2 regions of the Cryobacterium sp. GrIS_2_6 genome follow, and region 1 is predicted to be linked to the other one. Evidence: predicted binding sites of a transcription regulator. Region 1 holds the regulator's gene; the other holds the start of a gene.
The links. Region 1 encodes HspR, which represses chaperone genes until heat shock. Its sites were predicted from a motif close to AAGTTGAGTCNNNNNGACTCAACTT; they were not measured.
Positions count from the first base shown of each region.

Region 1 (15,152 bases):
ATGCAATTTCGCCGAGTTCGCGGTTGAGACAGCTGGGAAGTCGTTACGCCATTCGTGCAGGTCGGAACTTACCCGACAAGGAATTTCGCTACCTTAGGATGGTTATAGTTACCACCGCCGTTTACTGGGGCTTAAATTCTCAGCTTCGCCTTGCGGCTAACCGTTCCTCTTAACCTTCCAGCACCGGGCAGGCGTCAGTCCGTATACATCGTCTTGCGACTTGGCACGGACCTGTGTTTTTAGTAAACAGTCGCTTCCCACTGGTCTCTGCGGCCTTCGAACGCTCCAGGAGTAAATCCCTTCACGCCTCCGGCCCCCCTTCTCCCGAAGTTACGGGGGCATTTTGCCGAGTTCCTTAACCACGATTCTCTCGATCTCCTTAGTATTCTCTACCTGATCACCTGAGTCGGTTTGGGGTACGGGTGACTAAAACCTCGCGTCGATGCTTTTCTTGGCAGCATAGGATCACTGATTTCGCCCTTACGGGCTACCCATCGGGTCTCAGCCTTATATGAGAGACGGATTTGCCTATCTCTCGGCCTACATCCTTAGACCGGGACAACCATCGCCCGGCTCAGCTACCTTCCTGCGTCACACCTGTTAATACGCTAACCGCACCAGCATAGGGTCGCACGCTAGGCCTCACGCTTCACCCCGAAGGGATCCATCTAGAGGATTCAGATGCTTAGCATTACTGGATTAGCTTGGACGGTTTTTCGCCAGTACGGGAATATAAACCCGTTGTCCATCGACTACGCCTGTCGGCCTCGCCTTAGGTCCCGACTTACCCAGGGCGGATTAGCCTGGCCCTGGAAACCTTGATCTTTCGGAGGACGGGTTTCTCACCCGTCTTTCGCTACTCATGCCTGCATTCTCACTCGTGTAGCCTCCACGGCTGGTTTACACCGCCGCTTCGCTGGCCACACGACGCTCTCCTACCCATCAACACGGCTGAACCAACACAACAAGTGTGCGGCTTACCAAAAATATCAATGCCACAACTTCGGTGGCGTGCTTGAGCCCCGTTACATTGTCGGCGCGGAATCACTTGACCAGTGAGCTATTACGCACTCTTTCAAGGGTGGCTGCTTCTAAGCCAACCTCCTGGTTGTCTGTGCAACTCCACATCCTTTCCCACTTAGCACGCGCTTTGGGACCTTAGTTGGTGGTCTGGGTTGTTTCCCTCTCGACGATGAAGCTTATCCCCCACCGTCTCACTGCTGCGCTCTCACTTACCGGCATTCGGAGTTTGGCTGACGTCAGTAAGCTTTTAGGCCCCATCGGCCATCCAGTAGCTCTACCTCCGGCAAGAAACACGCAACGCTGCACCTAAATGCATTTCGGAGAGAACCAGCTATCACGAAGTTTGATTGGCCTTTCACCCCTATCCACAGCTCATCCCCTCCATTTTCAACTGAAGTGGGTTCGGTCCTCCACGACGTCTTACCGTCGCTTCAACCTGGCCATGGATAGATCACTTCGCTTCGGGTCTAGGACATGCGACTGAATCGCCCTATTCAGACTCGCTTTCGCTACGCATTCCCCTCTCGGGTTAAGCTCGCCACATATCACTAACTCGCAGGCTCATTCTTCAAAAGGCACGCTGTCACCAGAATCAGACTGGCTCCAACGGTTTGTAAGCAAACGGTTTCAGGTACTATTTCACTCCCCTCCCGGGGTACTTTTCACCTTTCCCTCACGGTACTTGTTCACTATCGGTCATGTAGGAGTATTTAGGCTTATCAGGTGGTCCTGACAGATTCACACGGGATTTCTCGGGCCCCGTGCTACTTGGGATACTCTTCGGGCGATTACTGCATTTCGACTACGGGGTTCGCACCCTCTATGACCAGGCTTTCAATCCTGTTCGTCTATACAACGCTCTAACCCTCACTGTTCGGCAGAATCAGCAGAAAAGTCCCGCAACCCCGACCATGCAACGCCTGCCGGCTATCACACATGATCGGTTTAGCCTCATCCGGGTTCGCTCGCCACTACTAACGGAATCACTATTGTTTTCTCTTCCTGTGGGTACTGAGATGTTTCACTTCCCCACGTTCCCTCTACCCGCCCTATATATTCAGGCGGGAGTCACCAGGTCACCTCACGGGCCTGGCGGGGTTTCCCCATTCGGACATCCTCGGATCACAGTTCGTTTATCAACTCCCCGAGGCTTATCGCAGATTACTACGTCCTTCTTCGGCTCTACATGCCAAGGCATTCACCGTTTGCTCTTAGAAATTTGAAATCACATGAGTTTGAATCGATTAAGAATCGTAAAACTTTCGTCTCACGATCGAAATTGACCAATGATCTATAAATAGATCTTTGTAATTTGCAGTCCGAAGACTGTCAAATTTAAGATGCTCGCGTCCACTGTGTAGTTCTCAAAGTACGGGCGGTACCCTCACCCAGCCACGATTGATGTGACTGAGAAAAGGTCCAGAGAAACAGTCCAACCAGGCAAAACCCAGTCGTTCCGGTCCCTCAGGACCCAACAGCGTGCATATACGTCTCCTTACGCAACCCGACCTTTCCAACGAGGCACCGCAAGCGGTACCAGGCGTACTGGATCAAGAAGCGAACTCCTCGTATCAATGTCAATGTTCCACCCATGAGCGCCATCGAAGAACATTCGTCTTCGTATGGCTTGGCAGTGTTACTCCGCTGTATACAGACGGCACTGCTGTGCTCCTTAGAAAGGAGGTGATCCAGCCGCACCTTCCGGTACGGCTACCTTGTTACGACTTAGTCCTAATCACCGATCCCACCTTCGACAGCTCCTTCCCGTGAGGGTTAGGCCACCGGCTTCGGGTGTTACCGACTTTCATGACTTGACGGGCGGTGTGTACAAGGCCCGGGAACGTATTCACCGCAGCGTTGCTGATCTGCGATTACTAGCGACTCCGACTTCATGAGGTCGAGTTGCAGACCTCAATCCGAACTGAGACCGGCTTTTTGGGATTCGCTCCACCTTGCGGTATTGCAGCCCTTTGTACCGGCCATTGTAGCATGCGTGAAGCCCAAGACATAAGGGGCATGATGATTTGACGTCATCCCCACCTTCCTCCGAGTTGACCCCGGCAGTATCCCATGAGTTCCCACCATTACGTGCTGGCAACATAGGACGAGGGTTGCGCTCGTTGCGGGACTTAACCCAACATCTCACGACACGAGCTGACGACAACCATGCACCACCTGTATAGAGACCTTGCGGGGCGACTGTTTCCAGCCGTTTCCTCTATATGTCAAGCCTTGGTAAGGTTCTTCGCGTTGCATCGAATTAATCCGCATGCTCCGCCGCTTGTGCGGGCCCCCGTCAATTCCTTTGAGTTTTAGCCTTGCGGCCGTACTCCCCAGGCGGGGAACTTAATGCGTTAGCTGCGACACGGAGACCGTGGAATGGTCCCCACATCTAGTTCCCAACGTTTACGGCATGGACTACCAGGGTATCTAATCCTGTTCGCTCCCCATGCTTTCGCTCCTCAGCGTCAGTTACGGCCCAGAGATCTGCCTTCGCCATTGGTGTTCCTCCTGATATCTGCGCATTCCACCGCTACACCAGGAATTCCAATCTCCCCTACCGCACTCTAGTCTGCCCGTACCCACTGCAGGCCCGAGGTTGAGCCTCGGGTTTTCACAGCAGACGCGACAAACCGCCTACGAGCTCTTTACGCCCAATAATTCCGGACAACGCTTGCACCCTACGTATTACCGCGGCTGCTGGCACGTAGTTAGCCGGTGCTTTTTCTGCAGGTACCGTCACTTTCGCTTCTTCCCTACTAAAAGAGGTTTACAACCCGAAGGCCGTCGTCCCTCACGCGGCGTTGCTGCATCAGGCTTTCGCCCATTGTGCAATATTCCCCACTGCTGCCTCCCGTAGGAGTCTGGGCCGTGTCTCAGTCCCAGTGTGGCCGGTCACCCTCTCAGGCCGGCTACCCGTCGTCGCCTTGGTGAGCCATTACCTCACCAACTAGCTGATAGGCCGCGAGCTCATCCCTGACCAAAATTCTTTCCACCCCCAGAGATGCCTCCAAGGGTCGTATCCGGTATTAGACGTCGTTTCCAACGCTTATCCCAGAGTCAAGGGCAGATTGCTCACGTGTTACTCACCCGTTCGCCACTAATCCGAAGAGCAAGCTCTCCATCATCGTTCGACTTGCATGTGTTAAGCACGCCGCCAGCGTTCGTCCTGAGCCAGGATCAAACTCTCCGTAAATGTTTGATTGCACAAGACCCGAAAGCCCCGGCACATCTAGTGTGACTGACCGCCGGAATAGGCGAACCAGACACAAGTTTGAAACTGACAGAACAAATCATTACTGACTTGCTTTGTTGTTATAAATGTTTTCCAAAGGAATCTCTTGATTCTTCACCGCTAGAAACGGATCCAAACCACGAGGTTTTTGGCATTTGACATTGTGCACGCTGTTGAGTTCTCAAGGATCGGACACCTCGGCTTCAGGCCCTTGCAGGCTGTCGCTCCGAGGCAATTCCTTATTCTTCTTTCGTGTCGTTTCGCTCGGTCCCCCGCTAAGGGAATCTGGTGAAACGCCATCAATCTCGATCATCGAATTTACGCGCTGATCGGGATTGGAAGTGGTCCCGCTTGAGGCCGGTAAGCGCTTCGGCTTTCCGAACCTGTGGGGTGACTTAGATGACTTTACGGTGAACCGTGGGGGGCCGCAACTCCCGGTCACATCCCGGGCGTGTCGGAAAGATTGCACCCCTGTTTCGGGAAGGTTTCGCGCCCCTGAATGCCTTCCGAAACCCTGCGGCTGCCTACCGGCGCACGGAAACCGTGACCGTGAACTTGGCGTTCCGACCGACCTGGTGCGTCGGCCCGACCAGGCGGGTGAGCGCCGGCCGGTAGCCGAGGTGTGTGTTCCACACCGTCCAGAGCTCACCGCCGGGCCGGAGCACCCGCGCGGCGTCGGCGAAGAGCTTGAGCGCGATGCCGGCGTGCACGGAGGATCCGATGTGGAACGGCGGATTCAACAGGATCAACTCACTGGAAGCATCCGCCTGGGATCCGAGCGCATCATCGCGCACGACCGTGACCCGATCGGCGACCCCGTTGGCGATCATTGTGGCCCCGGCGGATGCGACGGCGGCGGCCGACTGGTCGCTCGCGATCATCGTGAGTCCGGTTCGGCGTAGCGCGAGCGCGGCCGCGAGCACACCCGTGCCGCAGCCGAGGTCGATCGCGCGGACGGCATCCGGTTTCATGCGGTCAAGGAATTCGAGCAGGTACCGGGTGCCGATGTCGATCGTGGTGCCGGCGAACGCGGCGCCGTGCGCGCACACGGTCAGACCCAGGTCGTCGTGCCTGCTGACGTGCGGCCAGGCCTGGCTCGCCGATTCCGTCGCCCGGAGGGGACCGGAGGCATGCAAGACCCGGGACTTCTGCCGGGCCGGGGAGACCTGGAGCCGCTCGAAGTGCCGCGCGAGGACCTCGTTCATGGCCGGGGTCATGTGCTTGAGCCGCCCGCCGGCGACAACGACGACCGCGGGATCGGCGTACCGGGCGATCGCCTCGGCGATCTCGTCGAGCGCGGCGAGGCTGCGGGGCAGCTGGAGGAGGACAAGGGTCGCGCCGGTCAGGAGCTCGTGGCCCAGTGGGAACGAGCGGTAGCGGTCGGTGAGACCGAACTCGTGGGCATTCCGGGCCAGGGCCGCCTCGCCCGAGAGTGCGTCCTGGTGCACGCGGATGCCGGTGGCCCCGAAGAGCGCAGCGGCGCCGAGGGTGAGGGCGCCATACCGGTCGTCGACGACAACGAGCCGTTCGGCGGGAAGGCTCGCCGCCGCCTCGTCGAGGATCAGCCGGTCGCTCGCGTCGACGGCAAAAAGGTTGGAGGCCTCGACGTCGGGGAAACGCCGGAGCGCGGCGAAGTCGAACGCAGTGGGGTCGAAAGCAGTGGGGTCGGGCACCACGGGATCAGCGGCCGTCAAGCGGGCGCCAGATGACCATCTGGTTCGCGCGGCGGGTTCGGGTGCCCGCGCGCATCGAGATGACCTCACCGGCCGAGCCGGCCGCGAAGACGCGGCGACCCGACCGGTTCAGCAGTTCATCGGCGAGGGCCGCTTCGAGTTCGCGCAAACGCGATTCGAGACGGCGCACGTGGTCCTCGAGCGCGATGATCCGCCGGATGCCCTCGAGGCTCACGCCTTCGGCACCCAGCTCCGCGATTTCACGCAGTTTCACCACATCACGCATCGAATACCGGCGAGACCGGCCCGGGGTGCGGTCCGGACTCACCAGTCCCAGGCGATCGTACTGTCGCAGCGTCTGCGGGTGCATGCCCGCAAGCTCTGCGGCCGTCGAAATGACGAACACCCGGGAGTTCTCGTCCACCGTCAGTCTCTCGCTCTCGCCAGCAGTTCGTCGCGCGGGTTCTCGTCGGAAAGGGCCGCCGCGAAAGCAGCGAGCTTCTCCTCGGCGTCCTTCGACAGGTGCGACGGCACCGCGACCTGGACCTCGGCGAGCAAGTCGCCGGTGCCCTTCGGAGTCACAACGCCGCGTCCCTTGACCCGCAGGACCCGCCCGCTCGGTGTGCCGGGGGCGATGCGCAGTTTGACCGGCGCTCCGCCCAGGGTCGGCACTTCGATCGTCGCGCCGAGAGCTGCCTCGACGAACGTCACGGGCACGTGCAGCCTGAGGTTCAGGCCGTCACGCTCGAAGACGGGGTGCTTGCGCACCGTCACGGTGAGGACGATGTCACCGGCCTCGCCGCCGTCCGGGCTGTGCTGGCCCTGGCCGCGGAGCTTGATCTTCTGCCCGTCGGCGACGCCGGCGGGAATCCTGACCTTGATGGCCCGGCCATCCTGCGTCTGCAGGGTGATCTGGTCGCCGTGGGTCGCGGTGATGAAGTCGACCGTCGTCGACGCGATCACGTCCCGCCCGCGGGTCGGTCCGCCGTAACCGCGGAACCCTCCCGTGGACGTTCCGAAACCGCCGCCTCCGGCGCCGCCCCGGCCGAACATGCCGCCGAGCAGGTCGTCAAACCCGCCCTGCTGCTGGTAGGAGTAGCCCTGTTGCCGGGCACCCCCACCGAACATGCCGCCGAAGACGTCGTCGAAACCGCCACCCTGTTGGGCGCCTCCGCCACCGGGGGCGGTGAAGCGTGCTCCACCGCCCATGGCCCGCACAGCGTCGTATTCCTTCCGCTGTGCGGGGTCGCCGATCACCGAGTGAGCCTCGCTGATTTCCTTGAACTTCGCTTCGGCCGCAGGATTGCCCGGATTGGAGTCCGGGTGATACTTGCGGGCGAGCTTGCGATAGGCCTTCTTGAGGTCGGCCGGCGTCACGTCTTTCGAGACGCCGAGGACCTTGTAAAAGTCTTTGTCGAACCAGTCCTGGCTAGCCATCGCTCGGTACCTGGACTACGACCTTGGCAACACGCAGCAGCGTCGAGCCCAGGAAATAGCCGGTCTCGACCACCTCGCCGACCGTGTCGACCGTCACATCGGGCGTGGGCATCTGGAAGATGGCCTCGTGCACGGTGGGGTCGAACGGTTCGCCGACCGTGCCGAACGGCTTCACGCCGAGGCGCTCCACGCTCGTGCGCAGTTTGGCTGCGATGGTGCTGAATGCGGTGTCTGCGACGAGGTCGCCGTGCTTCTCGGCACGGTCCAGGTCGTCGAGCACCGGGATCAGGCCCTTGACGACGTCCACCGTCACGCGCTCACGCTCGATCTCGCGGTTCGCCTCGGTGCGCTTGCGGTAGTTCGCATACTCGGCGGTGACCCGCTTGAGGTCGGCGAGATGTTCGCTCGTCGGCTCTGCGACCTCGCGCGTGGCGGCGTCCAGGATGTCCTGGACCGTCAGCTCGTCTTCCTCAATGCCCTCAGCGGATGCAGCGGCCTCGGAGTCGGCGGATGCCTCGGCTGCCGCAGATTCCTCCGCGGCGACCGGCTCCACCTCCTCGTCGGACGGCCCGTTGACCGGACCCTTGTCCTTGGCCATTACTTCTTGGTTTCTTCCTCGTCGTCGACAACCTCGGCGTCAACCACGTCTTCGTCGGACTTGCCCGCGTCAGCGGTCGGTTCGCCGGATTCGGTGGGGGGCGTCGCGGCATCCGCCTGGCTCGACTTGTAGATGGCCTCGCCGATCTTGCCCTGGCTCTCGTTGAGCTTGTCGTACGCGGTCTTCACCGCGGCCTCGTCGTCCCCGGCGAGCGCCGACTTGAGTGCGTCCACGTCGGCCTGGACCTCGGTCTTGACCTCGGCCGGCAGCTTCTCGTCGTTTTCCTTGAGGAGCTTCTCGATCGAGTACGCGAGCTGCTCAGCGGTGTTGCGGGTCTCGGCGGTTTCGCGACGACGCTTGTCTTCTGCGGCGTGCTCTTCGCCCTCGCGCACCATGCGCTCGATGTCTTCCTTCGCGAGCGAGGAACCGCCCGTGATGGTCATGGACTGCTCCTTGCCGGTGCCCTTGTCCTTGGCGGACACGTGCACGATGCCGTTGGCGTCGAGGTCGAAGGTGACCTCGACCTGCGGGATGCCGCGCGGGGCCGGCGCGATGCCGGTCAGCTCGAAGGTGCCGAGGTTCTTGTTGTCGCGCGTGAACTCGCGCTCGCCCTGGAAGACCTGGATCGCGACGGACGGCTGGTTGTCGTCTGCCGTGGTGAAGGTCTCGCTGCGCTTGGTCGGGATGGCCGTGTTGCGCTCGATGAGGCGCGTCATGATGCCGCCCTTGGTCTCGATGCCGAGGCTCAGCGGGGTGACGTCGATCAGGAGGACGTCCTTGCGCTCGCCCTTCAGCACGCCGGCCTGGAGTGCGGCGCCGACGGCGACGACCTCGTCCGGGTTGACGCCCTTGTTCGGGTCCTTGCCGCCGGTCTCGCTCTTGACGAGTTCGTAGACGGCGGGCATCCGCGTCGAACCACCGACGAGCACGACGTGGGCGATATCGCCCACCTTGACGCCGGCTTCACGGATGACGTCCTGGAACGGCTTCTTGGTGCGGTCGAGGAGGTCTTCGGTCATCTTCTCGAACTGGGCGCGGGTCAGCGTCTCGTCGAGGTTGGCCGGGCCGTTCTCGGTCAGGGAGAGGTACGGCAGCTGGATGCTCGTGGACATGCTGCTGGAGAGTTCCTTCTTGGCCTGCTCCGCGGCTTCCTTGAGGCGCTGCTTGGCGATCTTGTCCTTGGAGACGTCGACGCCGGTGGTTTCCTTGAACTTCTTGATCAGGTAGTCGACGATGCGCTGGTCCCAGTCGTCGCCGCCGAGGCGGTTGTCACCGGCGGTCGAACGCACCTGGATGGTCGAGAAGTCGTCGTCCTTGCCCACCTCGAGGAGGGAGACGTCGAACGTTCCGCCGCCGAGGTCGAAGACCAGGATGAGCTCGTCTTCCTTGCCCTTGTCCAGGCCGTAGGCGAGTGCTGCTGCGGTCGGCTCGTTGATGATGCGAAGCACGTTGAGGCCCGAGATCTCTCCGGCCTCCTTCGTGGCCTGGCGCTCGGCGTCGTTGAAGTACGCGGGGACGGTGATGACAGCATCCGTCACCTTGTCGCCGAGGTACTGCTCGGCGTCGCGCTTCAGCTTGGCGAGGATGCGGGCGGAGATCTCCTGCGGGGTGTACTTCTTGTCGTCGATGCCGACGGTCCAGTCGGTTCCCATGTGGCGCTTGACGGAAGAAATGGTGCGGTCGACGTTGGTGACGGCCTGGCGCTTGGCGGTCTCACCGACGAGAACCTCGCCGTCCTTGGTGAATGCGACGACGGACGGGGTGGTGCGGAAGCCTTCGGCGTTCGCGATAACGGTGGGTTCTCCACCCTCGAGGACGGCCACCACCGAGTTGGTGGTTCCGAGGTCGATGCCTACTGCACGGGCCATGTGTGCGTTCTCCTTCAAAGTGTGAGCTCAACGGGACAATCGGTATGATCGACCAGAGTTGAGCGGTATTGACTCAAGTGTGGCACCGCCCGAAATCGGAGTCAAGCCAGCCAGCTGAAAGTTGAGTGTGAGTGACTCAACTTTGAATTCCCGATCAATTTCCCCACTGTTCCCCGGCGGCCACTACTCTGAGCGCATGACTGGGACAGCGGAACAGCGAGGCACGGCAGAACACCCCACCCCGGCCGGGCGCGGCGTGATCGCCTGGAGCCTCTGGGACGGCGGTTCGGCCGCGTTCAACGCCGTCGTCACGACCTTCGTCTTCACGGTGTACCTCACCGGGCCGTCGTTCGGCGACAAGGACGTCATCTCGGCCCAGCTCGGCTGGGCGCTCGCGATCGCCGGCCTGCTCGTGGCCCTGCTCGCGCCGATCACGGGGCAGCGCTCCGACGCCTCCGGTCGCCGCAAACTCTGGCTCGGCGTCAATACCTTCATCGTCGTCGGCCTCACCGCCGCGATGTTCTTCGTGCAGGCCTCGCCCGACTTCCTGCTGCTCGGACTGATCCTCCTCTCCGCCGGGACCGTGTTCTACGAATTCGCGACCGTCAACTACAACGCGATGCTCGGCCAGGTCTCCACGCCGAAGACGATCGGCAGGGTCAGCGGCTTCGGCTGGTCGATGGGCTACTTCGGCGGCATCGTGCTGCTGCTCATCCTCTTCTTCGGCTTCATCCACCCCGACGTCGGTCTCTTCGGCGTCACCGACGCCAACGGGCTGTCGGTGCGGGTGTCGATGCTCATCGCGGCAGCCTGGTTCGGCCTGTTCGCCCTGCCGCTTCTCTTCCGGGTGCCCGAGTACGCGGCTCCCACCACCGCCCGGCGTGAGCGGGTCGGCTTCTTCCGTTCCTATGTCCTGCTCGGGCGCGATATCGCCGCGCTCTGGCGCAACAACCGCCAGCTGGCCCTCTTCCTGATCGCGAGCGCGGTCTTCCGCGACGGGCTGACCGGGGTGTTCCAGTTCGGCGGCATCCTCGCGGCAGGCACCTTCGGATTCTCGAGCGGCGACGTGATCATCTTCGCCATCGTCGCCAATATCATCGCCGGAATCTCTACGGTGCTCGTCGGACGCCTCGATGACCGCCTCGGGGCCAAGAACGTGATGGTGGTCGCCCTGTCCGGCACCATCGTCGCCGGACTCGCCGTCTTCTTCTTCGCGACCGGCGGCGCGACGATGTTCTGGATCTTCGGCCTGCTGATGTGCGTGTTCGTCGGCCCGGCCCAGTCCGCGAGCCGCAGCTTCCTCGCCCGCGGCATCCCGGCCGGGCGCGAGGGCGAGATCTTCGGCCTCTACGCGACGACCGGCAAGGCGGCGACGTTCCTCGCGCCGACGCTCTTCGCCCTTTTCGTCAGCCTCTCGGGCAGCCAGGTCTGGGGCATCCTCGGCATTGCCCTCGTTCTCCTCGTGGGCCTGCTGATGCTTATCCCGGTGAAATCGGCGCAGCACCACATCGGTTAGCTGAACGGCCTCTGTTCATCGTCTGGACATCCGCTGTGATCTCGCCGACGGCCGGGTTTTTTGTCAGGCTGAAGTCATGACAACTCAGCAGATTCAGAAGGCCGAACTTCTCAACGCGCTCCACGTCCCGGGCACACCGCTCATCGTGACGAACGTCTGGGACGCCATCACCGCGAAGATCGTGTCGGAGGCTCCCGGCGTGAAGGCCCTTGCCACGGCTTCGCACTCCGTGTCCAATGTGCGCGGCCTCGAAGACGGCGGCGGCCTCACGGTCGACGAGGCGATCGCGGCGGCCCGCATCATCATCGGCGCGGTCGACCTGCCCGTTTCGGTCGACTTCGAGAAGGGCTACGCAGCGGATGCCGCGGGAGTCGCCCGCAATGTCCGTCGCCTGATCGAGGAGGCCGGCGCCTCGGGCATCAACCTCGAGGACTCGATCGGCGCCGCGAAGGCCCCGCAGTACGACATCCAGACCGCGGCCGCCCGGGTGGCCGCCGCGCGCACCGGGGCCGACGCCGCCGGCGTGCCGCTCGTGATCAACGCCAGGGTGGACACCCTGGCGGGCGGCGGCGAGTGGAGCGAGGCCGTCGCCCGCGCCAACGCATACCTCGACGCCGGTGCCGACGTGATCTTCTTCCTCGGTCTCGGCGACGAAGACAAGGTCAAGCGAGCACTCGACGAGGTCAACGGACGCGTGTCTGTGATCGGGCACCCGGGCGCCGTTCCCCTGGCCCGCCTCGCCGAACTCGGGGTCTCCCGGGTGAGCTTCGGGCCCGGCACGCTCGGCCTCACGCTCGCCGCACTCCAGCGCTCGGCAACCCAGCTCACCTCTCTCGGGGAATACCCGGACGATCTGGGATTTCCCTTCTCGCTCTAGCGTCAGCGCGTGGTCGTCGGCGCGGCGGGATGAGGAATATGCTCGGGAGAAAGTGAGAGGTCTCCCGACATGAAATTCAGTGTCTCCGCCGTGCTAGTCCGCGGCTTCCTGATCGGTCTGCTCATGTTCGGAGCGGTGTCGTCGTTTGCCGGCATGATCCTGCTGTCGGTGGCGAACGGGGGAGGCATCCCGCTCGCGTACCTCGACGGCACCCCGTTCTCGTCGTACGTCGTGCCCGGGCTCGTCCTCGGCGTGATCGGCGGAGGCACGCAGCTCCTCGCCGCGGTCGGACTGCTGCGCCGCAACAGCTGGGCGCTGATCGCCGCGGTCGTCGCCGGGTTCGGCATGATGATCTGGATCTTCGTCGAGATCGCCGTGATCAGGCAGTACTCGGACCTGCAGCCGGTGTACTTCGCCCTCGGCGCACTCGAACTCATCCTCGTCTACGCCCTGCTCGGCCTGGCACCCCGCATGGTGCGCGGGCTCACGCCGGCCCGCGAGCGCGTCTCGCGGTAGCGGTCCCGTAGCCGCATTTGCGGGTGTCAGCGGATGCGGGTGGCCTCGTTGTGCTCGACGAGCACCCAGGTCGCGCCCTCGTCGTTGGAGACCCAGCCCTCCCACGAGTAGGCGTCCTCGGTGATGGACACGAAGTTCCAACGGATCGGCCGGCCGTCGGTGCCGGTGCCGTCCTGGCGCAGGCCATTGCGGTGCGGGGTCGCGACGAGGTGGCAGTACTCGCCGATGGCTGGGGCGAAGTAGCTGACCCGCCACGCGCCGGCGTGCGGGTCGTAGACGCGCACGGCCATGGCCACGGTTTCCCGGCCGTACGGATGCGTGTCGCTCACGGGGACGTCGACGACCTCGACGTCCTGCACCGCACGCCCATCGAGCACGAATTCGACGATCCAGGTGAACTGGCGCTCGTGCCAGTCGCCGGTGGCCTCGTCGAGGCGTGAGCCCTTCGCGGCCCAGCTGCCGACGAGCCGGCCGAAGCGACGCATCCGGCCCGGGTATTCGGGCGTCGGGCCGGGCGCGATGAGCGCCTGGGCAAAACCGGGTACGGATGTCGTCGTCATGCTTGCGATTTTACCGGCCGCGTGTTGCGCCCGTGTGAACGCGTCCTCTCGCTCTGGATCAGGTCTTTTCCGGCGAGATCGGAACGGGAGCTGCGGCTACTCGACGTCCGCGGTCGGGGCGATGGAGACATCCGTGCGGTGGAAGTTCTGGAACGAGCGCGACGCCGTCGGCCCGCGCTGGCCCTGGTAGCGCGAGCTGTACTGGCTGGAGCCGTACGGGCGTTCGGCGGCGGAGCTCAGCTGGAAGAAGCAGAGCTGGCCGATCTTCATGCCGGGCCAGAGTTTGATCGGCAGGGTGGCGACGTTGCTGAGTTCGAGGGTCACGTGGCCGGTGAAGCCCGGGTCGATGAATCCGGCCGTCGAATGGGTGAGGAGGCCGAGGCGGCCGAGCGAGCTCTTGCCCTCGAGGCGGGCCGCGATCGTGTCGGCGAGGCTGACCTTTTCATAGGTGGAGCCGAGCACGAATTCACCGGGGTGCAGGATGAACGGTTCGTCGTGGGGGATCTCGATCAGCCGGGTGAGTTCGGGCTGGTCCTCCGCCGGATCGATATAAGGGTACTTGTGGTTGTCGAACAACCGGAAGTACCGATCGATGCGCACGTCGACGCTCGAGGGCTGGATCATCTCCGGAGCGTAGGGCTCGAGCCCGATTCGTCCCGCGTTGATTTCGGCCTTGATATCACGATCGGAGAGCAGCACGGGTCCAGCCTAACGGCGAGGACTTGATATGCTGGCACGGTTCCGGTGCAGGCACTGCCCGCGACCGGACGCGCGGATGTAGTTCAATGGTAGAACTTCAGCTTCCCAAGCTGATAGCGCGGGTTCGATTCCCGTCATCCGCTCCGTGTCACTTCCCGACGCCTCGTTTCCGGTATTCTCGACGCGGACTGAGGAGTACCTGTGACTGACCCCACCTTGCGAATGCCGGACACTGTTTTGCGGGCGGTGCTGGACCTGGGCGACCTGCCGTTGGAGGCTCCGCCGCTGCCGACCCGGTTCCGGAACCCGGTGCTGAACGCCGACTGGTTCGTCGACGGTGAAGGCGAGAACGACGAAGAAGAAGTGGCCGTGTTCTCCCTCGGGTTTGAGGGCGGTGAGCTGCACCTGGAAACGACGCCTGACGGTGTCGAGCACCACTTCCATGGCGCCGACGGGGAAGAGAGTGATCGCAGCCCGTGGCCGAAGCGGGAGACGAGGGAACTGGTGGCGTGGGCCCTGGCGCTCGTGAAGCACACTCTCCCTCTGCTCGAAGATCTCGCGGAGGACGCCGAAGAGGCCGCCGACTGGCACCACGAGGGGCTTCGGGTCTACGCCCGCGACTTTGGCGCGGTGCCCCTGGAGATCGTGGACGTTGCCATTCCCGGCGAGCAGATGATGCTGCCCTGGCTGGGGTCCGGGCGCACAGACCACCTGCACACGGACGACGAGGCACGCAGCCTGATCCTCACCTGGAACCCGGAGGACGCGGACCCCGAGACGCCGATTGTGCGGGCGTGGCTCGATGCCGGTACGGGGGAACCGGTCTCCGAAGCGGTCGCCGGGGTCGACTGGGTTGCGGTCGGGCTCCCCGAGGAGGAAGTGCGCGCGTGGTTCGAAGCGTTTTACCTCAACCACGAGGTCCTCGACGACCCCGCCGAGCTCATCATGCGTGCCGCCCTGAACCGGATCGCGGGCCTGGGCTAGGCCTGGGCTCGGCCTCGCCAAAGCCCAAGCCCAGTGCCGGCGTTCAGGGCCGCAGGCCGGCGGCCTGGCGGGCCAGCCCTTCGATGCGCGTCCAGTCGCCGAGTTCAATGGCATCCAGCGGAGTGATCCATGTGCCGCCGATGTACCCAACGTTGGGCAGCGCGAG
Region 1 is NZ_JAXCHP010000001.1:3,247,778-3,262,929, forward strand. It holds rRNA gene RCH22_RS15795 (23S ribosomal RNA) at 1-2,248, opposite strand, end outside; rRNA gene RCH22_RS15800 (16S ribosomal RNA) at 2,700-4,219, opposite strand; gene RCH22_RS15805 (methyltransferase) at 4,783-5,931, opposite strand; gene RCH22_RS15810 (heat shock protein transcriptional repressor HspR) at 5,939-6,355, opposite strand; gene RCH22_RS15815 (DnaJ C-terminal domain-containing protein) at 6,358-7,368, opposite strand; gene RCH22_RS15820 (nucleotide exchange factor GrpE) at 7,361-7,966, opposite strand; gene dnaK (molecular chaperone DnaK) at 7,966-9,834, opposite strand; gene RCH22_RS15830 (MFS transporter) at 10,031-11,350, shown strand; gene RCH22_RS15835 (isocitrate lyase/phosphoenolpyruvate mutase family protein) at 11,427-12,227, shown strand; gene RCH22_RS15840 (hypothetical protein) at 12,297-12,743, shown strand; gene RCH22_RS15845 (hypothetical protein) at 12,770-13,303, opposite strand; gene dcd (dCTP deaminase) at 13,400-14,002, opposite strand; tRNA gene RCH22_RS15855 (tRNA-Gly) at 14,075-14,145, shown strand; gene RCH22_RS15860 (hypothetical protein) at 14,204-14,986, shown strand.

Region 2 (15,152 bases), 1.4 Mb from region 1:
CAACCGTCCGCCCGACCGCCAGGGACGCCGCCGGGCGCCCGCTCCGGCAGGTGCACCTCGCCGCGCACTTCCCAGGAGTGAACAACACCTCGGTCTGGAGTGACGGCAAGGCTGAAAGCCAGATCGCGTTCTCCTCCTTCCGGTACTTCGCGCAGAATGCCGAGCGCGGCAAGTTCGACTTCCTCTTCCTCGCAGAGGGGCTCAGGCTGCGGGAACAGAAGGGACTCATCCATGACCTCGACGTCGTCGGTCGACCCAACACCCTCGCGATCCCGGCCGGGATCGCCGCCGTGACCGAACACATTGGCCTCGTCGGCACCCTCAGCTCAACCTTCAACGAACCGTACGAACTTGCCAGGCAGCTCGCGAGCCTCGACCTGCTGAGCGGGGGGCGGGCCGGCTGGAACATCGTCACAACCTCCGATGCCTTCCACGGCGAGAACTTCCGTCGCGGCGGTTTCCTCGACCCGAAGGACCGCTACGTGCGCGCCGAGGAGTTCGTCGCTGTCGCGCGCGCGCTGTGGGATGGTTGGGCGCCCGGGGCCCTCTCCGCGAACAAGGACACGGGGGAGTTCCTCTCCGCCGATGCGCTCACGGCGGTCGATCACCACGGCCAGCAGTTCGACGTGAACGGCTTCGGCACCTTGCCGCGCAGCCCACAGGGCCACCCGGTGATCGTGCAGGCCGGAGACTCTGCCGACGGCCGTGACTTCGCGTCGGCGAACGCGGAAGTGATCTTCTCCCTGCATTCCGAATTCACGGACGGCCAGCGGTTCTTCCGCGATGTGAAGGGCCGCCTGCCGGCCGTCGGCCGCCATCCCGACTCTCTCAAGATCCTGCCGGCCGCGGCCTTCATCCTCGGCGATACCGAGGCCGAGGCGCGGGTACGCTCCCGCGAGGTAGCACTCCTGCAGGTGAGCCCGCAGGCCGCGATCTCGTTCCTCGAGCAGCTCTGGGGCACCGACCTGGGCGGCTACGACCCGGATGGCCCCCTGCCGGAGATCGACCCCGTCCTCGCCGACGAGGGCGTCACCCGCGGCCGGGTGCGCCATGTCGCTGACCCGGTTGCGGTCGCGAAGTCCTGGCGCGGCCTCGCGGAGGCCGAAGGGCTGAGCATCCGTGACCTGGTCATCCGCTTCGCCGCGAAGCACACCTTCGTCGGCACGCCGGTGCAGGTCGCCGAGGAGATCAACCGGCACGTTCAGGAGGAGGCTTCAGACGGCTTCGTCATCGTCGGCCACACGAATCCGACGGGCCTCGACGAGTTCGTCGACCGGGTCATCCCTGAGCTTCAGGAGCGCGGCGTCTACCGCACCGAGTATGAACCAGGCACGACCCTGCGCGAGACGCTGGGCCTCACGCAGTAGCCCCAGAAGATTTGGGCAGCGGCGGTGGCTAATTCAGGAGATTCTTGGGGTCGGGTGGGATCGGCCGCACTGGTCCGCTGGCCGGTGCTGCCCGCCCAGGCGGATCTCCTGAGTTAGTCACCACGGGATTGATTTACTCGTTTTCAGGTCGGCCTTACGATTTCAGTGAGATGACCAAATCTGAATTGCCCCTGAACCCAAGCTGTTCGGCCATGATCGAACGATTCCTATCTCACTGGAATCGTAAGGCCGTTTCAGGTATGAATTTCGTGAGGTAGGGCTTGAAATTAAGTGAGTAAAGCTCGCATTCGTGTTCGATTCGAGGTAGAATCGGGGTATGGCAGGAGCTTCAGATCCCCAGTCACACACCCCGCAGACACCCCGTTCCGGGGCCGATGGGGATCAGCCCACCGTGGGTGTCGAGTCGGCCCATCCCGTGGCGGTTGCCGTGGGTTTCGAGGGCGCTGAAGGTCTGGCCGGGTCGGTTCCGTCGGTTCATGCGGATGCTGTCGCCCGGCTCGCCGAGGCGCGTTCGGCTCTCGCAGACGCACTGTCGGCCATCCCAGTGGGGTTGCTCAGTGACGCGGAAGCGGTCACGACACTCAAGGAAGTGGAGGCTATCGGGCGGACGGTGGATGCGGCCCGGGTGAATACCGCGACGGATGTGGACCGGCGGGCGCGGGTGCTGGGCCGGGAGGGCCTGGCGTGGAAGATGGGTTGCCGGGGCCCGTGGGATGTGTTGACCCGGGTGACGCGGGTGTCGGGGCGGGAAGTGAAGCGGCGCATCAAGCTCGGGGACGCGGTGTTGCCCCGCCGGGCGGGGTTGGCGGTGTTGCCGCCGTTGTTCCCGGTGGTGGGGGCCGCGTTGACCGCGGGGGACATCGGGGTGGAAGCGGCCGAGCTGATCATCACGGGGCTCGGGTCGGTCAGTCACCGGGCGGTCCCGGCGGAGGTGGAGGTCGCCGAGCGTGCCCTGGTCGCCACGGCGGCCGGGTGGATCACCCCGGAGACCGAGGTCCTCGCCGGCGCCGGGGTGCCTGCGGCGACGGACCTGATCCGGGGCATGGTGGTGCAGTGGCAGGCCATCCTCGACCCCGACGGGGTGCTCCCGCAGGAGGACGTGTTCGAGGCGAAGTCGAACATCGGCTTCGGACAACTCAAGAACGGCTTGTACCCGGTCAAGGGCGGGGTGACACCGGAATTGTTCGGGGTGATGAACACCCTCTTCGACGCCTTCCTGAGTTTCCACGCCCGCCCGGCGTTCCCCACCGCCGAGGAACAGGCGCTGATGGATTCGGGGCAGTTGATTCCCGGCGCCGAGACTGCGGACGGCGAGACCGACACGGGCCCGGATCTTGACGTGATCGAGGCGGAGCTGCGGGAGCGGCGCGCGGACACCCGCACGGGCGGGGAGAAACGCGCTGACATCCTGCAGGCGTTGTTCGAACACGCGGCCCGGGACACGGACACGCCCAGCATGGGCGGGTCGGCGCCGACGGTGATGGTGCACGTGAACGCGGCCGACCTCGCCTCCGGGGTCGGGGTCGGGTGGATCGACGGGGTCGAAGCCCCGGTGTCTTTGAAGACGGTGCGTCAGCGGATCTGTGACGGTGGCTTCCAAGGGGTCCTGTTCGGGGCGAACAACCAAGTGCTCAAGCTCGGTCCGGAACGGCGTTACTTCAACCGGGCCCAACGCCGGGCGATCACCGCCCGGGACGGCGGGTGCATCATCCCCGGGTGCAAGGCCCCGGCGCACTGGGCCGAGGTCCACCATGTGAAGCCGTGGGCCACCGGCGGCCCAACGAACGTGGACAACGGGGTGCTCCTGTGCTGGTTCCACCACCACACCATCGACACCTCGGGGTGGGAGATCCGCATGGTGAAAGGATCACCGCAAGTGCGGGCCCCCGGACTCATCGACCCGCACCGGCTCTGGCGGCCACCGAACCGACACCGCGCCCACCAGGTCCTCACCGGACCACCCAGACGCGACTGACCCGGGCGCGGCTGCGGTCCGGACCGACCCCGGATCCACCGCTACCCGACGGCGCGTTCGATCCCCGCCGCGGCGTAGATGGCATCGATGGCCGCCATATTGGCGACCGAATCGTACCCCTCGGTGAGGAGCGACTCGCCGCTCGCAAGGCCGCGCGCGACCGCATCGAGCTGGTGATCGTAGGTCTCGTTGCCGCGCACGGTGAGCCAGCGTTCGATTCCCCGGCTGACTTCGCGGATGCTGTGGCCGCGGGACGGGAAGACCATGTTGTCCACGTGCACGGTGCCCTTTGTCCCGACGATATCGAACGAGGTGTTGAGGGGAGTGCCCGCGATCATGCTCGAGGAGACCCGGGCGGTGACGCCGGAGGGGAACATCAGCGCGGCATCCATGCTCATGTCGGCCCCCAGCGGGTTCAGGGTGGCGACGGCGCTCGTGACGAGGGGTTCCTCACCGGTGAGGGCCCGCACCCAGTGCAACGGGTAGCACCCGAGGTCCATCAACGAACCACCACCGAGGGCCGGGATGTGCCGGATCGATGTCGGGTCGAAGGGATTGCTGCCGGAGAATTCGCCGCGCAGGGACACGACGTCGCCGAGCCGGCCGGACGCAACAATGGCGTCGAGCTCGAGGCTGAGCGGGTGATAGCGGTCGTGGAACGCCTCGATGAGACGCTGCCCGGTCTCTGCGGCCGCCTGGCGCATCAGCCCGGCCTGGACAGCGTTCATCGCGAAGGGCTTTTCGCACAGCACGTCCTTGCCTGCCTCGAGTGCTGCAATCGACCACGCAGCGTGCTCCGAGGGCGGCAGCGCGACATAGACGAGGTCGATCTCCGGGTCCGCAAGGAGTGCGTGGTAGTCACCGTATGAGCGTTCGATGCCGTGTTTCTGGGCATAGGCTACGGCAGCGGATGCCCGGCGCGAGGCGACCGCGGCGATCACGACATCGGTGCGTCGCCGGGCGGGTCGGATGATCGCGGACGGCGCGATGCCGGCGGCACCGAGGATTCCGATCCTGAGCATCAGCGCACCGACCCACGGGCCGCGACACTGCGGCGACCATTTGTTGCGTGTAGAGACATATTCGGGACACTACCATTGAGCAGCGGTCTGCCGCATCTCACGTGCCGCTATCGCTGGATCTGTCGAAGAATCGAATCGGAGGGGCTCGTGCCTGAACCCGTTTTCCCGGCGGGCCGCCGCCGCCTCGCGGTGCTGGGGTCTCCCATCGGGCATTCGCGCTCGCCCGTGCTGCACACGACGGCGTACACCCTGCTCGGTCTCCCGTTCGACTATTCCCGGGCCGAGGTCGGCTCGGGCGAGCTGACCTCGTGGCTCGCCTCCCTCGACGACAGCTGGCTCGGGCTCAGCCTCACCATGCCGCTCAAACGCGAGGTCATCCCGCTGCTCGACACGACCTCGTCGCTCGTCGACGACCTCGGCGTCGCGAACACTGTGCTGTTCACGACCGACAATGGCAGGCGCCGGTTGCACGGCTTCAACACCGACGTCGACGGCATCGTCCGTACGGTTTCGACGCTGGACTCTGCTCGACCCTCCTCTGCTGCGATCCTCGGCGGTGGTGCGACGGCAGCCTCGGCACTCTACGCGGCTCACGCGCTCGGCGCGGGGGAGATCACGGTCTACCTGCGGGATCCCGCCAGGGCCACCGACCTGTCGGCACTCGGCGACCGGCTCGGGGTCCCCGTGCGGGTTCGGCGGCTCGACGGGCTCGACCCGGCCGACCCGCTCTCCTTCGTGATCAGCACGCTTCCAGGCGGGGTTGCGGACGGCCTCGACCTCCGGCCCCTGGATGCCGGTTCCATCCTCTTCGACGTGGCATACGACCCGTGGCCGAGCCCGATCGCGGAGGGCTGGGGTGCCGCAGGCGGCGTCGTCTTCAGCGGGCTCGACATGCTCGTCGAGCAGGCGATCAGCCAGGTGCGCATCTTCGCCGGCGGGGAACAGGACGAACCCCTGCCCGGTGAGGCGGGCATCCGCGCTGCCATGCGGTCGGCCGTCGGCCTTGCGCCTGCCCACTCCCCGGCAGGGGGAGAGGCCTCATGACCGGCGCGACGGCGCGGCCAACCCTGCGGATGCGCTCAATCGTGCTCGGCGAGGGCAGGCCGCAGATCTGCGTTCCTCTGGTCGGGGCGACGATCGCCGACCTCGCGGCGGCCGCCTCCGGGCTCATCGCCGGGGACTATGACCTCGTCGAACTCCGGATCGACTTCTTCTCCGAATGGGATACCCCAGCGGCCGTCCGGGAAGCGATCGTCACCCTGCGTGCGGCTCTTCCGGATGACGTCCCGCTGATCTTCACTTTCCGCACGAAACGGGAAGGCGGGCAGCGGGACATCCTCCCGGAGGCCTACGCCGACCTGCTCGGGCTGGCGATCGCCGCCGGGGTCGATGCGGTCGACGTCGAACTCTTCACCGAGCGGTCGTGCCTGCTCCGCATCGTGAGCGCGGCCCACGAGGCGGGCGTCATCGTCGTGATGTCCTCGCATGACTTCGAGTCCACGCCGCCGCGGGCCGAGATCCTCGCACGCTTCGCGGAGCAGCAGGCACTCGGGGCGGATGTGCTCAAGCTCGCGGTGATGCCGTCGAGCCCGCGCGATGTCCTCACCCTGATGGACGCGACCGCCGAGTTCGTCGCCGAGCAGGCCCGGCGCCCGGTGATCGCGATGTCCATGGGGGGACTCGGCGTGGTGTCGAGGTTGGCCGGAGAGGCCTTCGGTTCCTGTGTCACCTTCGGTTCCGTCGGAGCCTCGAGCGCTCCGGGCCAGATCGAGGCCCGCGAGTTGCGGGCCGTCCTGGACCTGGTGCACGGAGCCCAGTGGCCGGCCTGCTGATCCCCGCCAGATCGCTGTGGGCTAGATGGCGGTGTCGTCGAGCTCGAGGGTCGATTCGCGTTCGCGGAAGATGTTCAGCTGGCGACGCCGGTACTCGGCGAACATGCTGCCCACCTCCGACGGCGCCAGGGTGTGGCCGTGCTCCGGTTCGTCGGCATGCTTCAGGCTCTCGGTGTATGCGACGTTCTCGGTGTGCTCGGTGTGCTCGGTGTGCTCGGTATTCTCGTAGTTCTCCGTGTGTTCGGACTTCTGCGGCAGGTCGGAGGATTCGTGGTTCATGGGGATACCCAATTCTTTCTCTGGGGTGAGTGTGGGGGAGCTGCGGCGGCGAGCAAACCGGGGGCGTCCCGGCAGTGGTGTCGGGCCTTCCTGGTCGGCGCTCTCAGCGCGTGGTGGGGGCCGATGAGCGGCGCAGCGGATGATGTCGCGAACCGACGTGAGGCGAAGCCTGGAGTCGTTCCCGCATCGGTGGTCCTTCCGTGATGAAGCGGTTTCTCGAGTGCGGCAGTACGGCGGGTTACCGAACGGCCGACGGGGATCCTGAAGCACTTCATCGGGCGGAGGAGCTTTGGAGGAACGTTATGTGATTCACTCCGAGATGTCAACGGCCGGATATCGGCGATCCATGAGATATTCCTGAGTACCACCATGTCTCAGGCGAGGTCTCCGTCGTGCGGGAATAGGAAACCCCCGATCGAGGTTGGGTACGATGTCCATGCAAATGCATTGAAAAACTGCCCGAGAAAATGCAGTGAACACTCAGAGAGGCTGACCATGCAGTTCGGAATCTTTTCGGTCGGGGACCTGACAACCGACCCGACCACCGGCCGTACCCCGACCGAGCAGGAGCGCATCAAGGCGATCCTGACGATCGCCCAGAAGGTCGAGGAAGTCGGACTCGACGTCTTTGCAACCGGTGAGCACCACAATCCGCCCTTCGTTCCCTCGAGCCCGACCACGATGCTCGGCTACATCGCGGCCAAGACAGAGCGCATCATCCTCTCCACGGCGACGACCCTGATCACGACGAGTGACCCGGTCAAGATCGCCGAAGACTTCGCGATGCTCCAGCATGTCGCCGACGGCCGGGTAGATCTCACCCTTGGCCGCGGCAACACCGGCCCGGTCTACCCGTGGTTCGGCCAGGACATCCGCCAGGGCATTCCCCTCGCGCTCGAGAACTACGCGCTCCTGCGCCGGCTCTGGGCTGAGGAATTCGTGGACTGGGAGGGCCAGTTCCGCACCCCGCTGCAGGGCTTCCAGTCGACGCCTCGCCCCCTGGACGGCGTCGCGCCGTTCGTCTGGCACGGCAGCATCCGCACCCCGGAGATCGCCGAGCAGGCCGCGTTCTACGGCGACGGTTTCTTCGCCAACCACATCTTCTGGCCGGCCTCGCACACCGCGAAGATGGTCGGTTTCTATCGCCAGCGCTTCGAGCACTACGGCCACGGCACCGCCGAGCAGGCGATCGTCGGACTCGGCGGCCAGGTCTTCATGCGCAAGAACTCGCAGGACGCCGTGAAGGAGTTCCGCCCGTACTTCGACAACGCGCCCGTGTACGGCCACGGCCCGAGCCTCGAGGAGTTCACCTCGCAGACGCCGCTCACCGTCGGCAGCCCGCAGGAAGTCATCGACCGCACGCTCGGCTTCCGGGATTACGTGGGCGACTACCAGCGCCAGCTGTTTCTGATGGATCACGCCGGACTGCCGCTCAAGAGCGTGCTCGAACAGCTCGATCTGCTCGGTGAAGAGGTCGTGCCCGTGCTGCGCCGCGAATTCGCGAAGAACCGTCCGGCAACGGTTCCGGACGCCCCGACCCACGCGTCGCTCGTCGCTGCGGCTGCCGCGGCTCCCGTCGGCGCATCCGTCGGCGCTCCGGCAGAGGTGGCCTAGCCATGTCGGAACGCACCCGTACCATTGCGGTCGTCACCGCAGGCCTCAGCCAGCCGTCCTCCACGAGGATGCTCGCCGACCGTCTCGCGGAGGCGACCTCCGCCCGACTGGCCGAAAGGGTCATCCCCACCGAGGTCAGGATCTTCGAACTGCGCGATGTCGCCCTCGACGTGATGAACAACATGCTCACCGGGTTCCCGAGCCCGAAGCTCGATGCGGTGATCGAAGCCGTGACCGGCGCGGACGGGCTCATCGCCGTCACCCCGATCTTCACGACCAGCGCGAGCGGCCTGTTCAAGTCGTTCTTCGACGTCATCGACAACCGGTCGTTGACCGACATGCCGACGGTCATCGCAGCGACGGCGGGCACCGCACGCCATTCCCTGGCCCTCGACTACGCCATCCGCCCGATGTTCACCTACCTGCACGCCGTCGTCGCCACAACCGCGGTGTTCGCCGCATCGGAGGACTGGGGAAGCGGCGCGGACACGGTCAAGACGCTGCCCGACCGCATCGACAGGGCGGCCGGGGAACTCGCGGCTCTCATCGCGGCATCGGATCGCTCGAATTCCGTGCGCGACCCGTTCACGATCGACGCGTCCTTCAGTCCGACGGGCGGCTTCCAGCCCTCGATCTGATCGGTTCCCTGCGAGAATGGGGGAATGCCCGCACCTACCGCTCTCCCCGCTGACCCCGAGCTGCTCGCGCAACTCCTGCTCGCTCGTCGCGCGACCGCGTTCTTCGCGCACGAGCTCAACGGGTTGTCGAACGTCGACCTCGACGGGGACTCGCTGTTGCCCGGCTGGAGCCGCCGTCACGTGATCGCGCACGTCGCATACAACGCGAGGGGCATCGTAAGGCTCGTGACTTGGGCGCGCACCGAGGTCGAAACGCCGATGTACGCCTCCAACGCGGCTCGCGACAGCGACATCGCCGCCGGGGCCGAGCTCGACCGCGACGCCCTGCGGACCCTCTTCGACGTCGCGACCATCCAGCTCGACGCCGCGTGGCGCCGGCTCACCCCCGAGACGTGGAGCCACCTGGTCCGGACCCCGAGCGGCCGGGAGATCGCCGTCTCCGAGACCGTGTGGATGCGCAACCAGGAACTCTGGGTGCATACGATCGACCTCGCGACCGGCGCCTCCTTCGACGACGTGCCCGTCGAGGTGCTCGATCGCCTGCTCACCGAGATCACCTCGGTCTGGGCGACCCGGGGAGATGGAGGAGACTTCGTGCTCTCCGTGACCGATTCCCCTGCCGAGCGCAGGTTCGGCGACCTCCATTCCGCGCATCCCGTCGTCGTGTCCGGAAGCCTCGCGGGCCTCGTCCAGTGGGCGACCGGGCGTGGCGGTTCCGGCGTGAGCTCGAGCAGCGGGACTCCGGCCGACCCGCCGCGGTGGCTTTGAGCGCCGCTGAACGATCGCGCTGAACGATCGCGCTGAACGATCGCGCTGAACGATCGCGCCGCGTGGCAGACTGGTATTCGATACAACGGGGGCTGACAGTGGACGATCCGCGTGCGAACATGCAGGACAACCGACTGATCGCCCTCGGCGCGCCGCGTGCCGACTGGACGAGGACACCGGGGCGCTCGCTGGGATTCTGGATCACCCTCGCCGGATTCGTCCTCGCACTCGTGCTCCCGTTCTGGGGAGTCATCGCTGTCCTCGTCGGGCTCGCATACTCGATGCGCGCGCTCCGGGTCATGCCCGCCGGCGTCCGCGGCCGGGGCCTGGTCCTGATCGCGCTGGGCGTCGCGGCTGTGACCGTCGTCGTCGTCGTGGCCCGCGGCATCCTCGGGGCCTGAACCTCTCGGCCTGTTCGCACTCCGTTCGCGGACCGCGTAACCGGGGGTTTCCCAGCATGAGGCGGGAATGAAACCCACGGCCTGACGTTGAGTTGAGTCAATAGCACTCAAGTTTCAAGATCAGGAGGTCTCGTGCCTACATTCTTCGGTCCCGCGGATTCCGGCAACGGTTCGTTCGACGAGTTCATCGCCCGGTACCTGCAGGGCCAGCAGGGCGCCGCGCCAGCAGGGCGCCCGATCGACATCACCCGGCTGCTCAGCCGCCGCACCCACGAGGTGCTCGCCGAGGCCGCCCAGTACGCGGTCGACCACGGGCACTCCCACGTCGACGTCCTGCACATCCTCCGGGTCCTCGTCCTGCGCGAACCGGCGGCCCAGGCGATCCGGAACGCCGGCGCAGACCCCGCGGCCCTCGCCCTGGCCGCCGAGCAGCGCCTGCCGGAGCGCTCCGCCCCGACCGGAGACGCAACGCCGGGACTCACCCCATCCGCCCAGCGTGCCCTCCTCGACGCGCACCAGATCGCTCGCGCCTTCGGGTCGACCTACATCGACCCCGAACATCTCTTCTTCGCCTTCGTGGTGAACGAGGACTCCCCGGCCGGCCAGGTCCTCGCCGCGGCCGGCGTGACCCAGGAATCGCTCCAGGCCGGTGCACGCGAGCCGCAAGCGGATGCGACGAGCCAGGCCCCTGCCCAGGCATCCGCTTCGGAGACGCCCATGCTCGACACCTACGGCACCGACCTCACGGCCCGGGCCCGCGACGGGAAACTCGACCCGGTGATCGGCCGTGCCGACGAGATCGAACAGACGATCGAGATCCTCTCCCGGCGCACCAAGAACAACCCGGTTCTGATCGGAGAGGCCGGCGTCGGCAAGACCGCCGTCGTCGAAGGGCTCGCGCAGGCCATCGTGGCGGGAACCGTGCCCGAGCAACTGCGCGGCAAGCGCGTCGTCGCACTCGACCTCGCGGCGATGGTCGCCGGGACCAGGTACCGCGGCGACTTCGAGGAACGCCTCGGCAAGACCATGGACGAGATCAGCGCACACAGCGGCGAGCTCGTGATCTTCATCGACGAGCTGCATACCGTTGTCGGCGCCGGCGGATCCGGCGACGGGGGCATGGACGCCGGGAACATCCTCAAGCCGCGGCTGGCTCGCGGTGAGCTGCACGTGATCGGCGCGACGACCCTCAAGGAGTACCGCAAGGTCGAGAAGGACCCGGCCCTCGAACGCCGTTTCCAGACCGTGCGGGTCGGCGAGCCGAGCATCGACGACGCGGTGAGCATCCTCGCGGGGCTGCGCGGCCGCTACGAAGATCACCACGGCGTGCGCTACACCGACGAGGCGCTGCGCGCCGCCGTCGAGCTCTCCGCCCGTTACGTGTCCGACAGGTTCCTGCCCGACAAGGCCATCGACCTGATCGACCAGGCCGGTGCCCGGCTGCGCCTGACCCTCGGCTCCCTGCCCGACCGTGCGGCCCTCGAGGCCCTGCGTGCGCGCGTGGTGACGCTCGAGAACGCCAAGAGGGCCGCAGTCCTCACCGAACAGTATGAGGAGGCCTCCCGGCTCCGGGACGAGATCGAGACGGTCCAGTCGCAGCTGGAGCTCCAGGAAGACCCCGCCCGGGCCGTTGCAGCAGAGGCCGTCGTCGGCGAGGCCGAGATCGCCGGTGTGATCGCCCGCGCAACGGGCATCCCCATCGCCCGGCTCACCGCGGACGACCGTTCCCGCCTCGGCCTGCTCGAGGCCGAGCTGCACGAACGCGTCGTCGGACAGGACGACGCCGTCACGCTCATCGCCAAGGCGGTGCGCCGCAATCGCACCGGCATGAACGATGCCGGCCGACCCGTCGGCAGCTTCCTGTTCCTCGGGCCGACGGGCGTCGGTAAGACCGAGCTCGCCAAGGCCCTCGCCGAATCGTTGTTCGGCGACGAGCGCGCGATGGTGCGCTTCGACATGAGCGAGTTCGGCGAACGGCACACCGTGAGCCGGCTCGTCGGCTCCCCTCCCGGCTACGTCGGCTACGACGAGGCCGGGCAGCTGACCGAGCGCGTGCGCAGGAACCCGTACTCGGTGATCCTGCTCGACGAGATCGAGAAGGCCCACCCCGACGTATTCAACCTGCTGTTGCAGGTGCTCGACGACGGACGCCTGACCGACGGCCAGGGTCGCACCGTCGACTTCCGGAACACGGTCATCATCATGACCTCAAACCTCGGCTCCGAATTCCTCGCCAGCCGGAGCGGCGCCCTCGGCTTCACCGCCCTGATCGATGCCGGGGCCGACAACGGCTTCGGCTCGGAGAAGGCGCTCCGCGACCGGGTGATGGGCAAGCTCCGCGAAGCCATGCGTCCGGAGTTCCTGAACCGGCTCGACGAGATCGTGCTGTTCCGCAAGCTCGACGCGCCGCAACTGCACGACATCGTGCGGATGCTGCTCGCCGGGACGCGCACCCGGCTCGCCGCCCAGGGCTTCGCCCTGACCGTGAGCGAGGACGCGATCGACTGGATCGCCACGCGTGGTTACGAACCGGAGTACGGTGCCCGACCGCTCCGGCGCGTGATCCAGCGGGAACTCGACGACAAGATCGCCGACCTTCTCGTCGGCTCTGACCTGCTGGCGAGTACCGGTGTCGAGGTCTCGGTCACGGACGGCGCGCTCGTCGTCGCGGCCGCGGCATCCGCACCGGCACAGTCGCTGCCCCTGGCCGCGTAAGGACTCACCTGCGGAGTCGCCGCCAGGCTGGTTCAGCCCCTGGCGGCGATCCCGGCGGCGATTTCCGCGGCGATCTCCGTGTCGGAGCGGGCATTGAACACACCCCACATGATGTGCGTCGGGCCGCTGCCGTCGCTTCCGGGGGCCGCGGCCCGCGCGGTCCACCGGTTGGCGAGGGCGGCGCGACCGAGGTCCCCGAGGGAGTCGGCGATCCGGGCCTTCCTGAGCTTTCCGGCCACGACACTCCCGTCCTCGGCGAGTCGCCAGCCGCGATCGCTCGCGAGCACGCGTCCGATCTCCTCCTCGGTGAGCCAGCGCGAAAAACTGCGACCGGGCGGGTCGATATCGGTGAGTTTCATGCTCGAAACTGTACCCAGCTTTCCGGGTGCGCGATTGAGAACCCGAACTGGTCCATCACAGCGATGACGGCTGTTGGACAGATCAGTGGTCACGGAGGAGGCTGAAGTCATGGAATACACACACCTCGGTCGCTCTGGTCTCTCCGTTTCGCGACTGTGCCTCGGCACCATGAACTTCGGGCCGCTCACGCCGGAACCGGAGGCGAACTCCATCATGGACTCGGCGCTCGCCTCGGGAATCAACTACTTCGACACGGCGAACGTCTACGGCGGCGAGCGAGGGCCCGGGGCCACCGAGTCCCTCGTTGGCCGGTGGTTCGCGCGCGGTGGCGATCGCCGGGAGCGCACCGTCCTCGCCACCAAGCTCTACGGGACGACCTCGGACTGGCCGAACAACGGCAGGCTCTCGGCCCTCAACATCCGTCGCGCCCTCGACGCGAGCCTCCGTCGACTGCAGACGGACTACATCGACATCTACCAGTTCCACCACATCGACAGGGAGACGCCCTGGGACGAGATCTGGCAGGCCATGGAGACGGCCGTCGCCCAGGGAAAGATCCTCTACGCGGGCAGCAGCAACTTCGCCGGCTGGCACATCGCGACGGCCCAGGCGGAAGCGCGACGTCGCAACTTCACCGGTCTGGTGAGTGAGCAGTCGATCTACAACCTCCTCACGCGAGACCTCGAACTCGAAGTGCTCCCGGCGGCACGAGCGAACGGGCTCGGCGTGATCGCCTGGTCCCCGCTACAGGGCGGCCTCCTCGGGGGAGTGCTCGGCAAGGAGCGCGACGGCAGACGGCGCCTCGAAGGGCGATCCGCCGAGACGCTTGCCGCGCACCGACCGGCCATCCAGGCGTTCGAGGACTTCGCCGCAGACCTGGGACACAAGCCGGGAGACGTGGCCCTGGCCTGGCTCCTGCACCAGCCGGGTGTGACGGCGCCGATCATCGGGCCGCGCACCCAGGCCCAGCTCGACGACGGTCTCCGGGCGCTCGACGTCACCCTCGATGCCGCAGCTCTGGCCCGGCTCGATGAGATCTTCCCCGGGCACAAGCCGGCCCCTGAGGACTACGCCTGGTGACCAGCCCCGCAACGAATACTGCAGATACCGCCAGCCCAGCCAACCGCTCAATGAAGGAAACCATGCCGACCCGAATGATGCAGACCCGAATGATCGCCGACCGAACCGTGAGCGCGATCGGACTCGGCGGAATGCCGATGTCGATCGAAGGACGACCGGATGCGGCCAGGTCAGTCGCGACGATCCACGCAGCCCTCGACGAGGGCGTGACCCTGTTCGACACCGCGGACGCGTACCACCTGCATGCCGACGAGGTCGGCCACAACGAAACCCTCATCGCAGGAGCGATAGCGTCGTGGGGCGGGGACACCAGCGACGTGCTCGTCGCGACGAAGGGCGGGCACCTGCGCCCCGGTGACGGCACCTGGTATGTCGACGGCCGCCCTGAGTACCTCAAGAAGGCCGCAGAGGCCTCACTCGCGCGGCTCGGCGGCGACGCGATCGGCCTCTACCAGTTCCACAGGCCGGACCCGGCGGTGCCGTACGCCGATTCCATCGGGGCGCTCGTCGAGCTCCTTGACGCCGGCACGATCCGCCTCGCCGGCATCTCCAATGCGAACGTCGATCAGATCAAGCTCGCTCGCGAACTGCTCGGCGGACGCCTCGCGAGCGTGCAGAACCAGTTCTCTCCTGCGTTCCGCAGCAGCGAACCGGAGCTCGAGCTCTGCACCGAACTCGGAATCGCCTTCATCCCATGGAGCCCGCTCGGTGGGATCTCCTCTGCGTCCCGACTCGGCGAACGCTTTGCGCCGTTCCAGCAGGTAGCAGCAGACCGCGGCGTCAGCCCGCAGGTCGTCTGCCTGGCCTGGCACCTTGCGAAGTCCCCTGTGGTCATCCCGATCCCCGGCGCCTCGCGGCCGGAGAGCATCCGGGATTCGGTTCACGCTGCCGGCATCACGCTCACGCCTGAGGAACTGGCGCTGCTGGGCTGATCCCCGCGAGCTGGGTGAGGAACGCCGTGGCGGCCGGGCTGGGCTCGTCCGCCACGGCGACCGCGGCCGTCCAGGGCGGCATCGGATCCTCGATCTGAATGGCTCGCAGGAGGTCAGGGCGCTTCGCTGCGAAACTCTCCGGCACGAT
Region 2 is NZ_JAXCHP010000001.1:1,811,156-1,826,307, reverse strand. It holds gene RCH22_RS09075 (NtaA/DmoA family FMN-dependent monooxygenase) at 1-1,367, shown strand, start outside; gene RCH22_RS09070 (DUF222 domain-containing protein) at 1,705-3,363, shown strand; gene RCH22_RS09065 (Gfo/Idh/MocA family oxidoreductase) at 3,405-4,385, opposite strand; gene RCH22_RS09060 (shikimate dehydrogenase) at 4,533-5,429, shown strand; gene aroD (type I 3-dehydroquinate dehydratase) at 5,426-6,217, shown strand; gene RCH22_RS09050 (hypothetical protein) at 6,239-6,496, opposite strand; gene RCH22_RS09045 (LLM class flavin-dependent oxidoreductase) at 6,992-8,110, shown strand; gene RCH22_RS09040 (FMN reductase) at 8,113-8,748, shown strand; gene RCH22_RS09035 (maleylpyruvate isomerase family mycothiol-dependent enzyme) at 8,773-9,516, shown strand; gene RCH22_RS09030 (hypothetical protein) at 9,615-9,917, shown strand; gene RCH22_RS09025 (ATP-dependent Clp protease ATP-binding subunit) at 10,050-12,632, shown strand; gene RCH22_RS09020 (hypothetical protein) at 12,665-12,991, opposite strand; gene RCH22_RS09015 (aldo/keto reductase) at 13,101-14,072, shown strand; gene RCH22_RS09010 (aldo/keto reductase) at 14,150-15,004, shown strand; gene RCH22_RS09005 (LysR family transcriptional regulator) at 14,973-15,152, opposite strand, start outside.
Region 2: RCH22_RS09025 (ATP-dependent Clp protease ATP-binding subunit) is a predicted target of HspR. The motif match lies at 10,007-10,031, and genes of this name have one in related genera.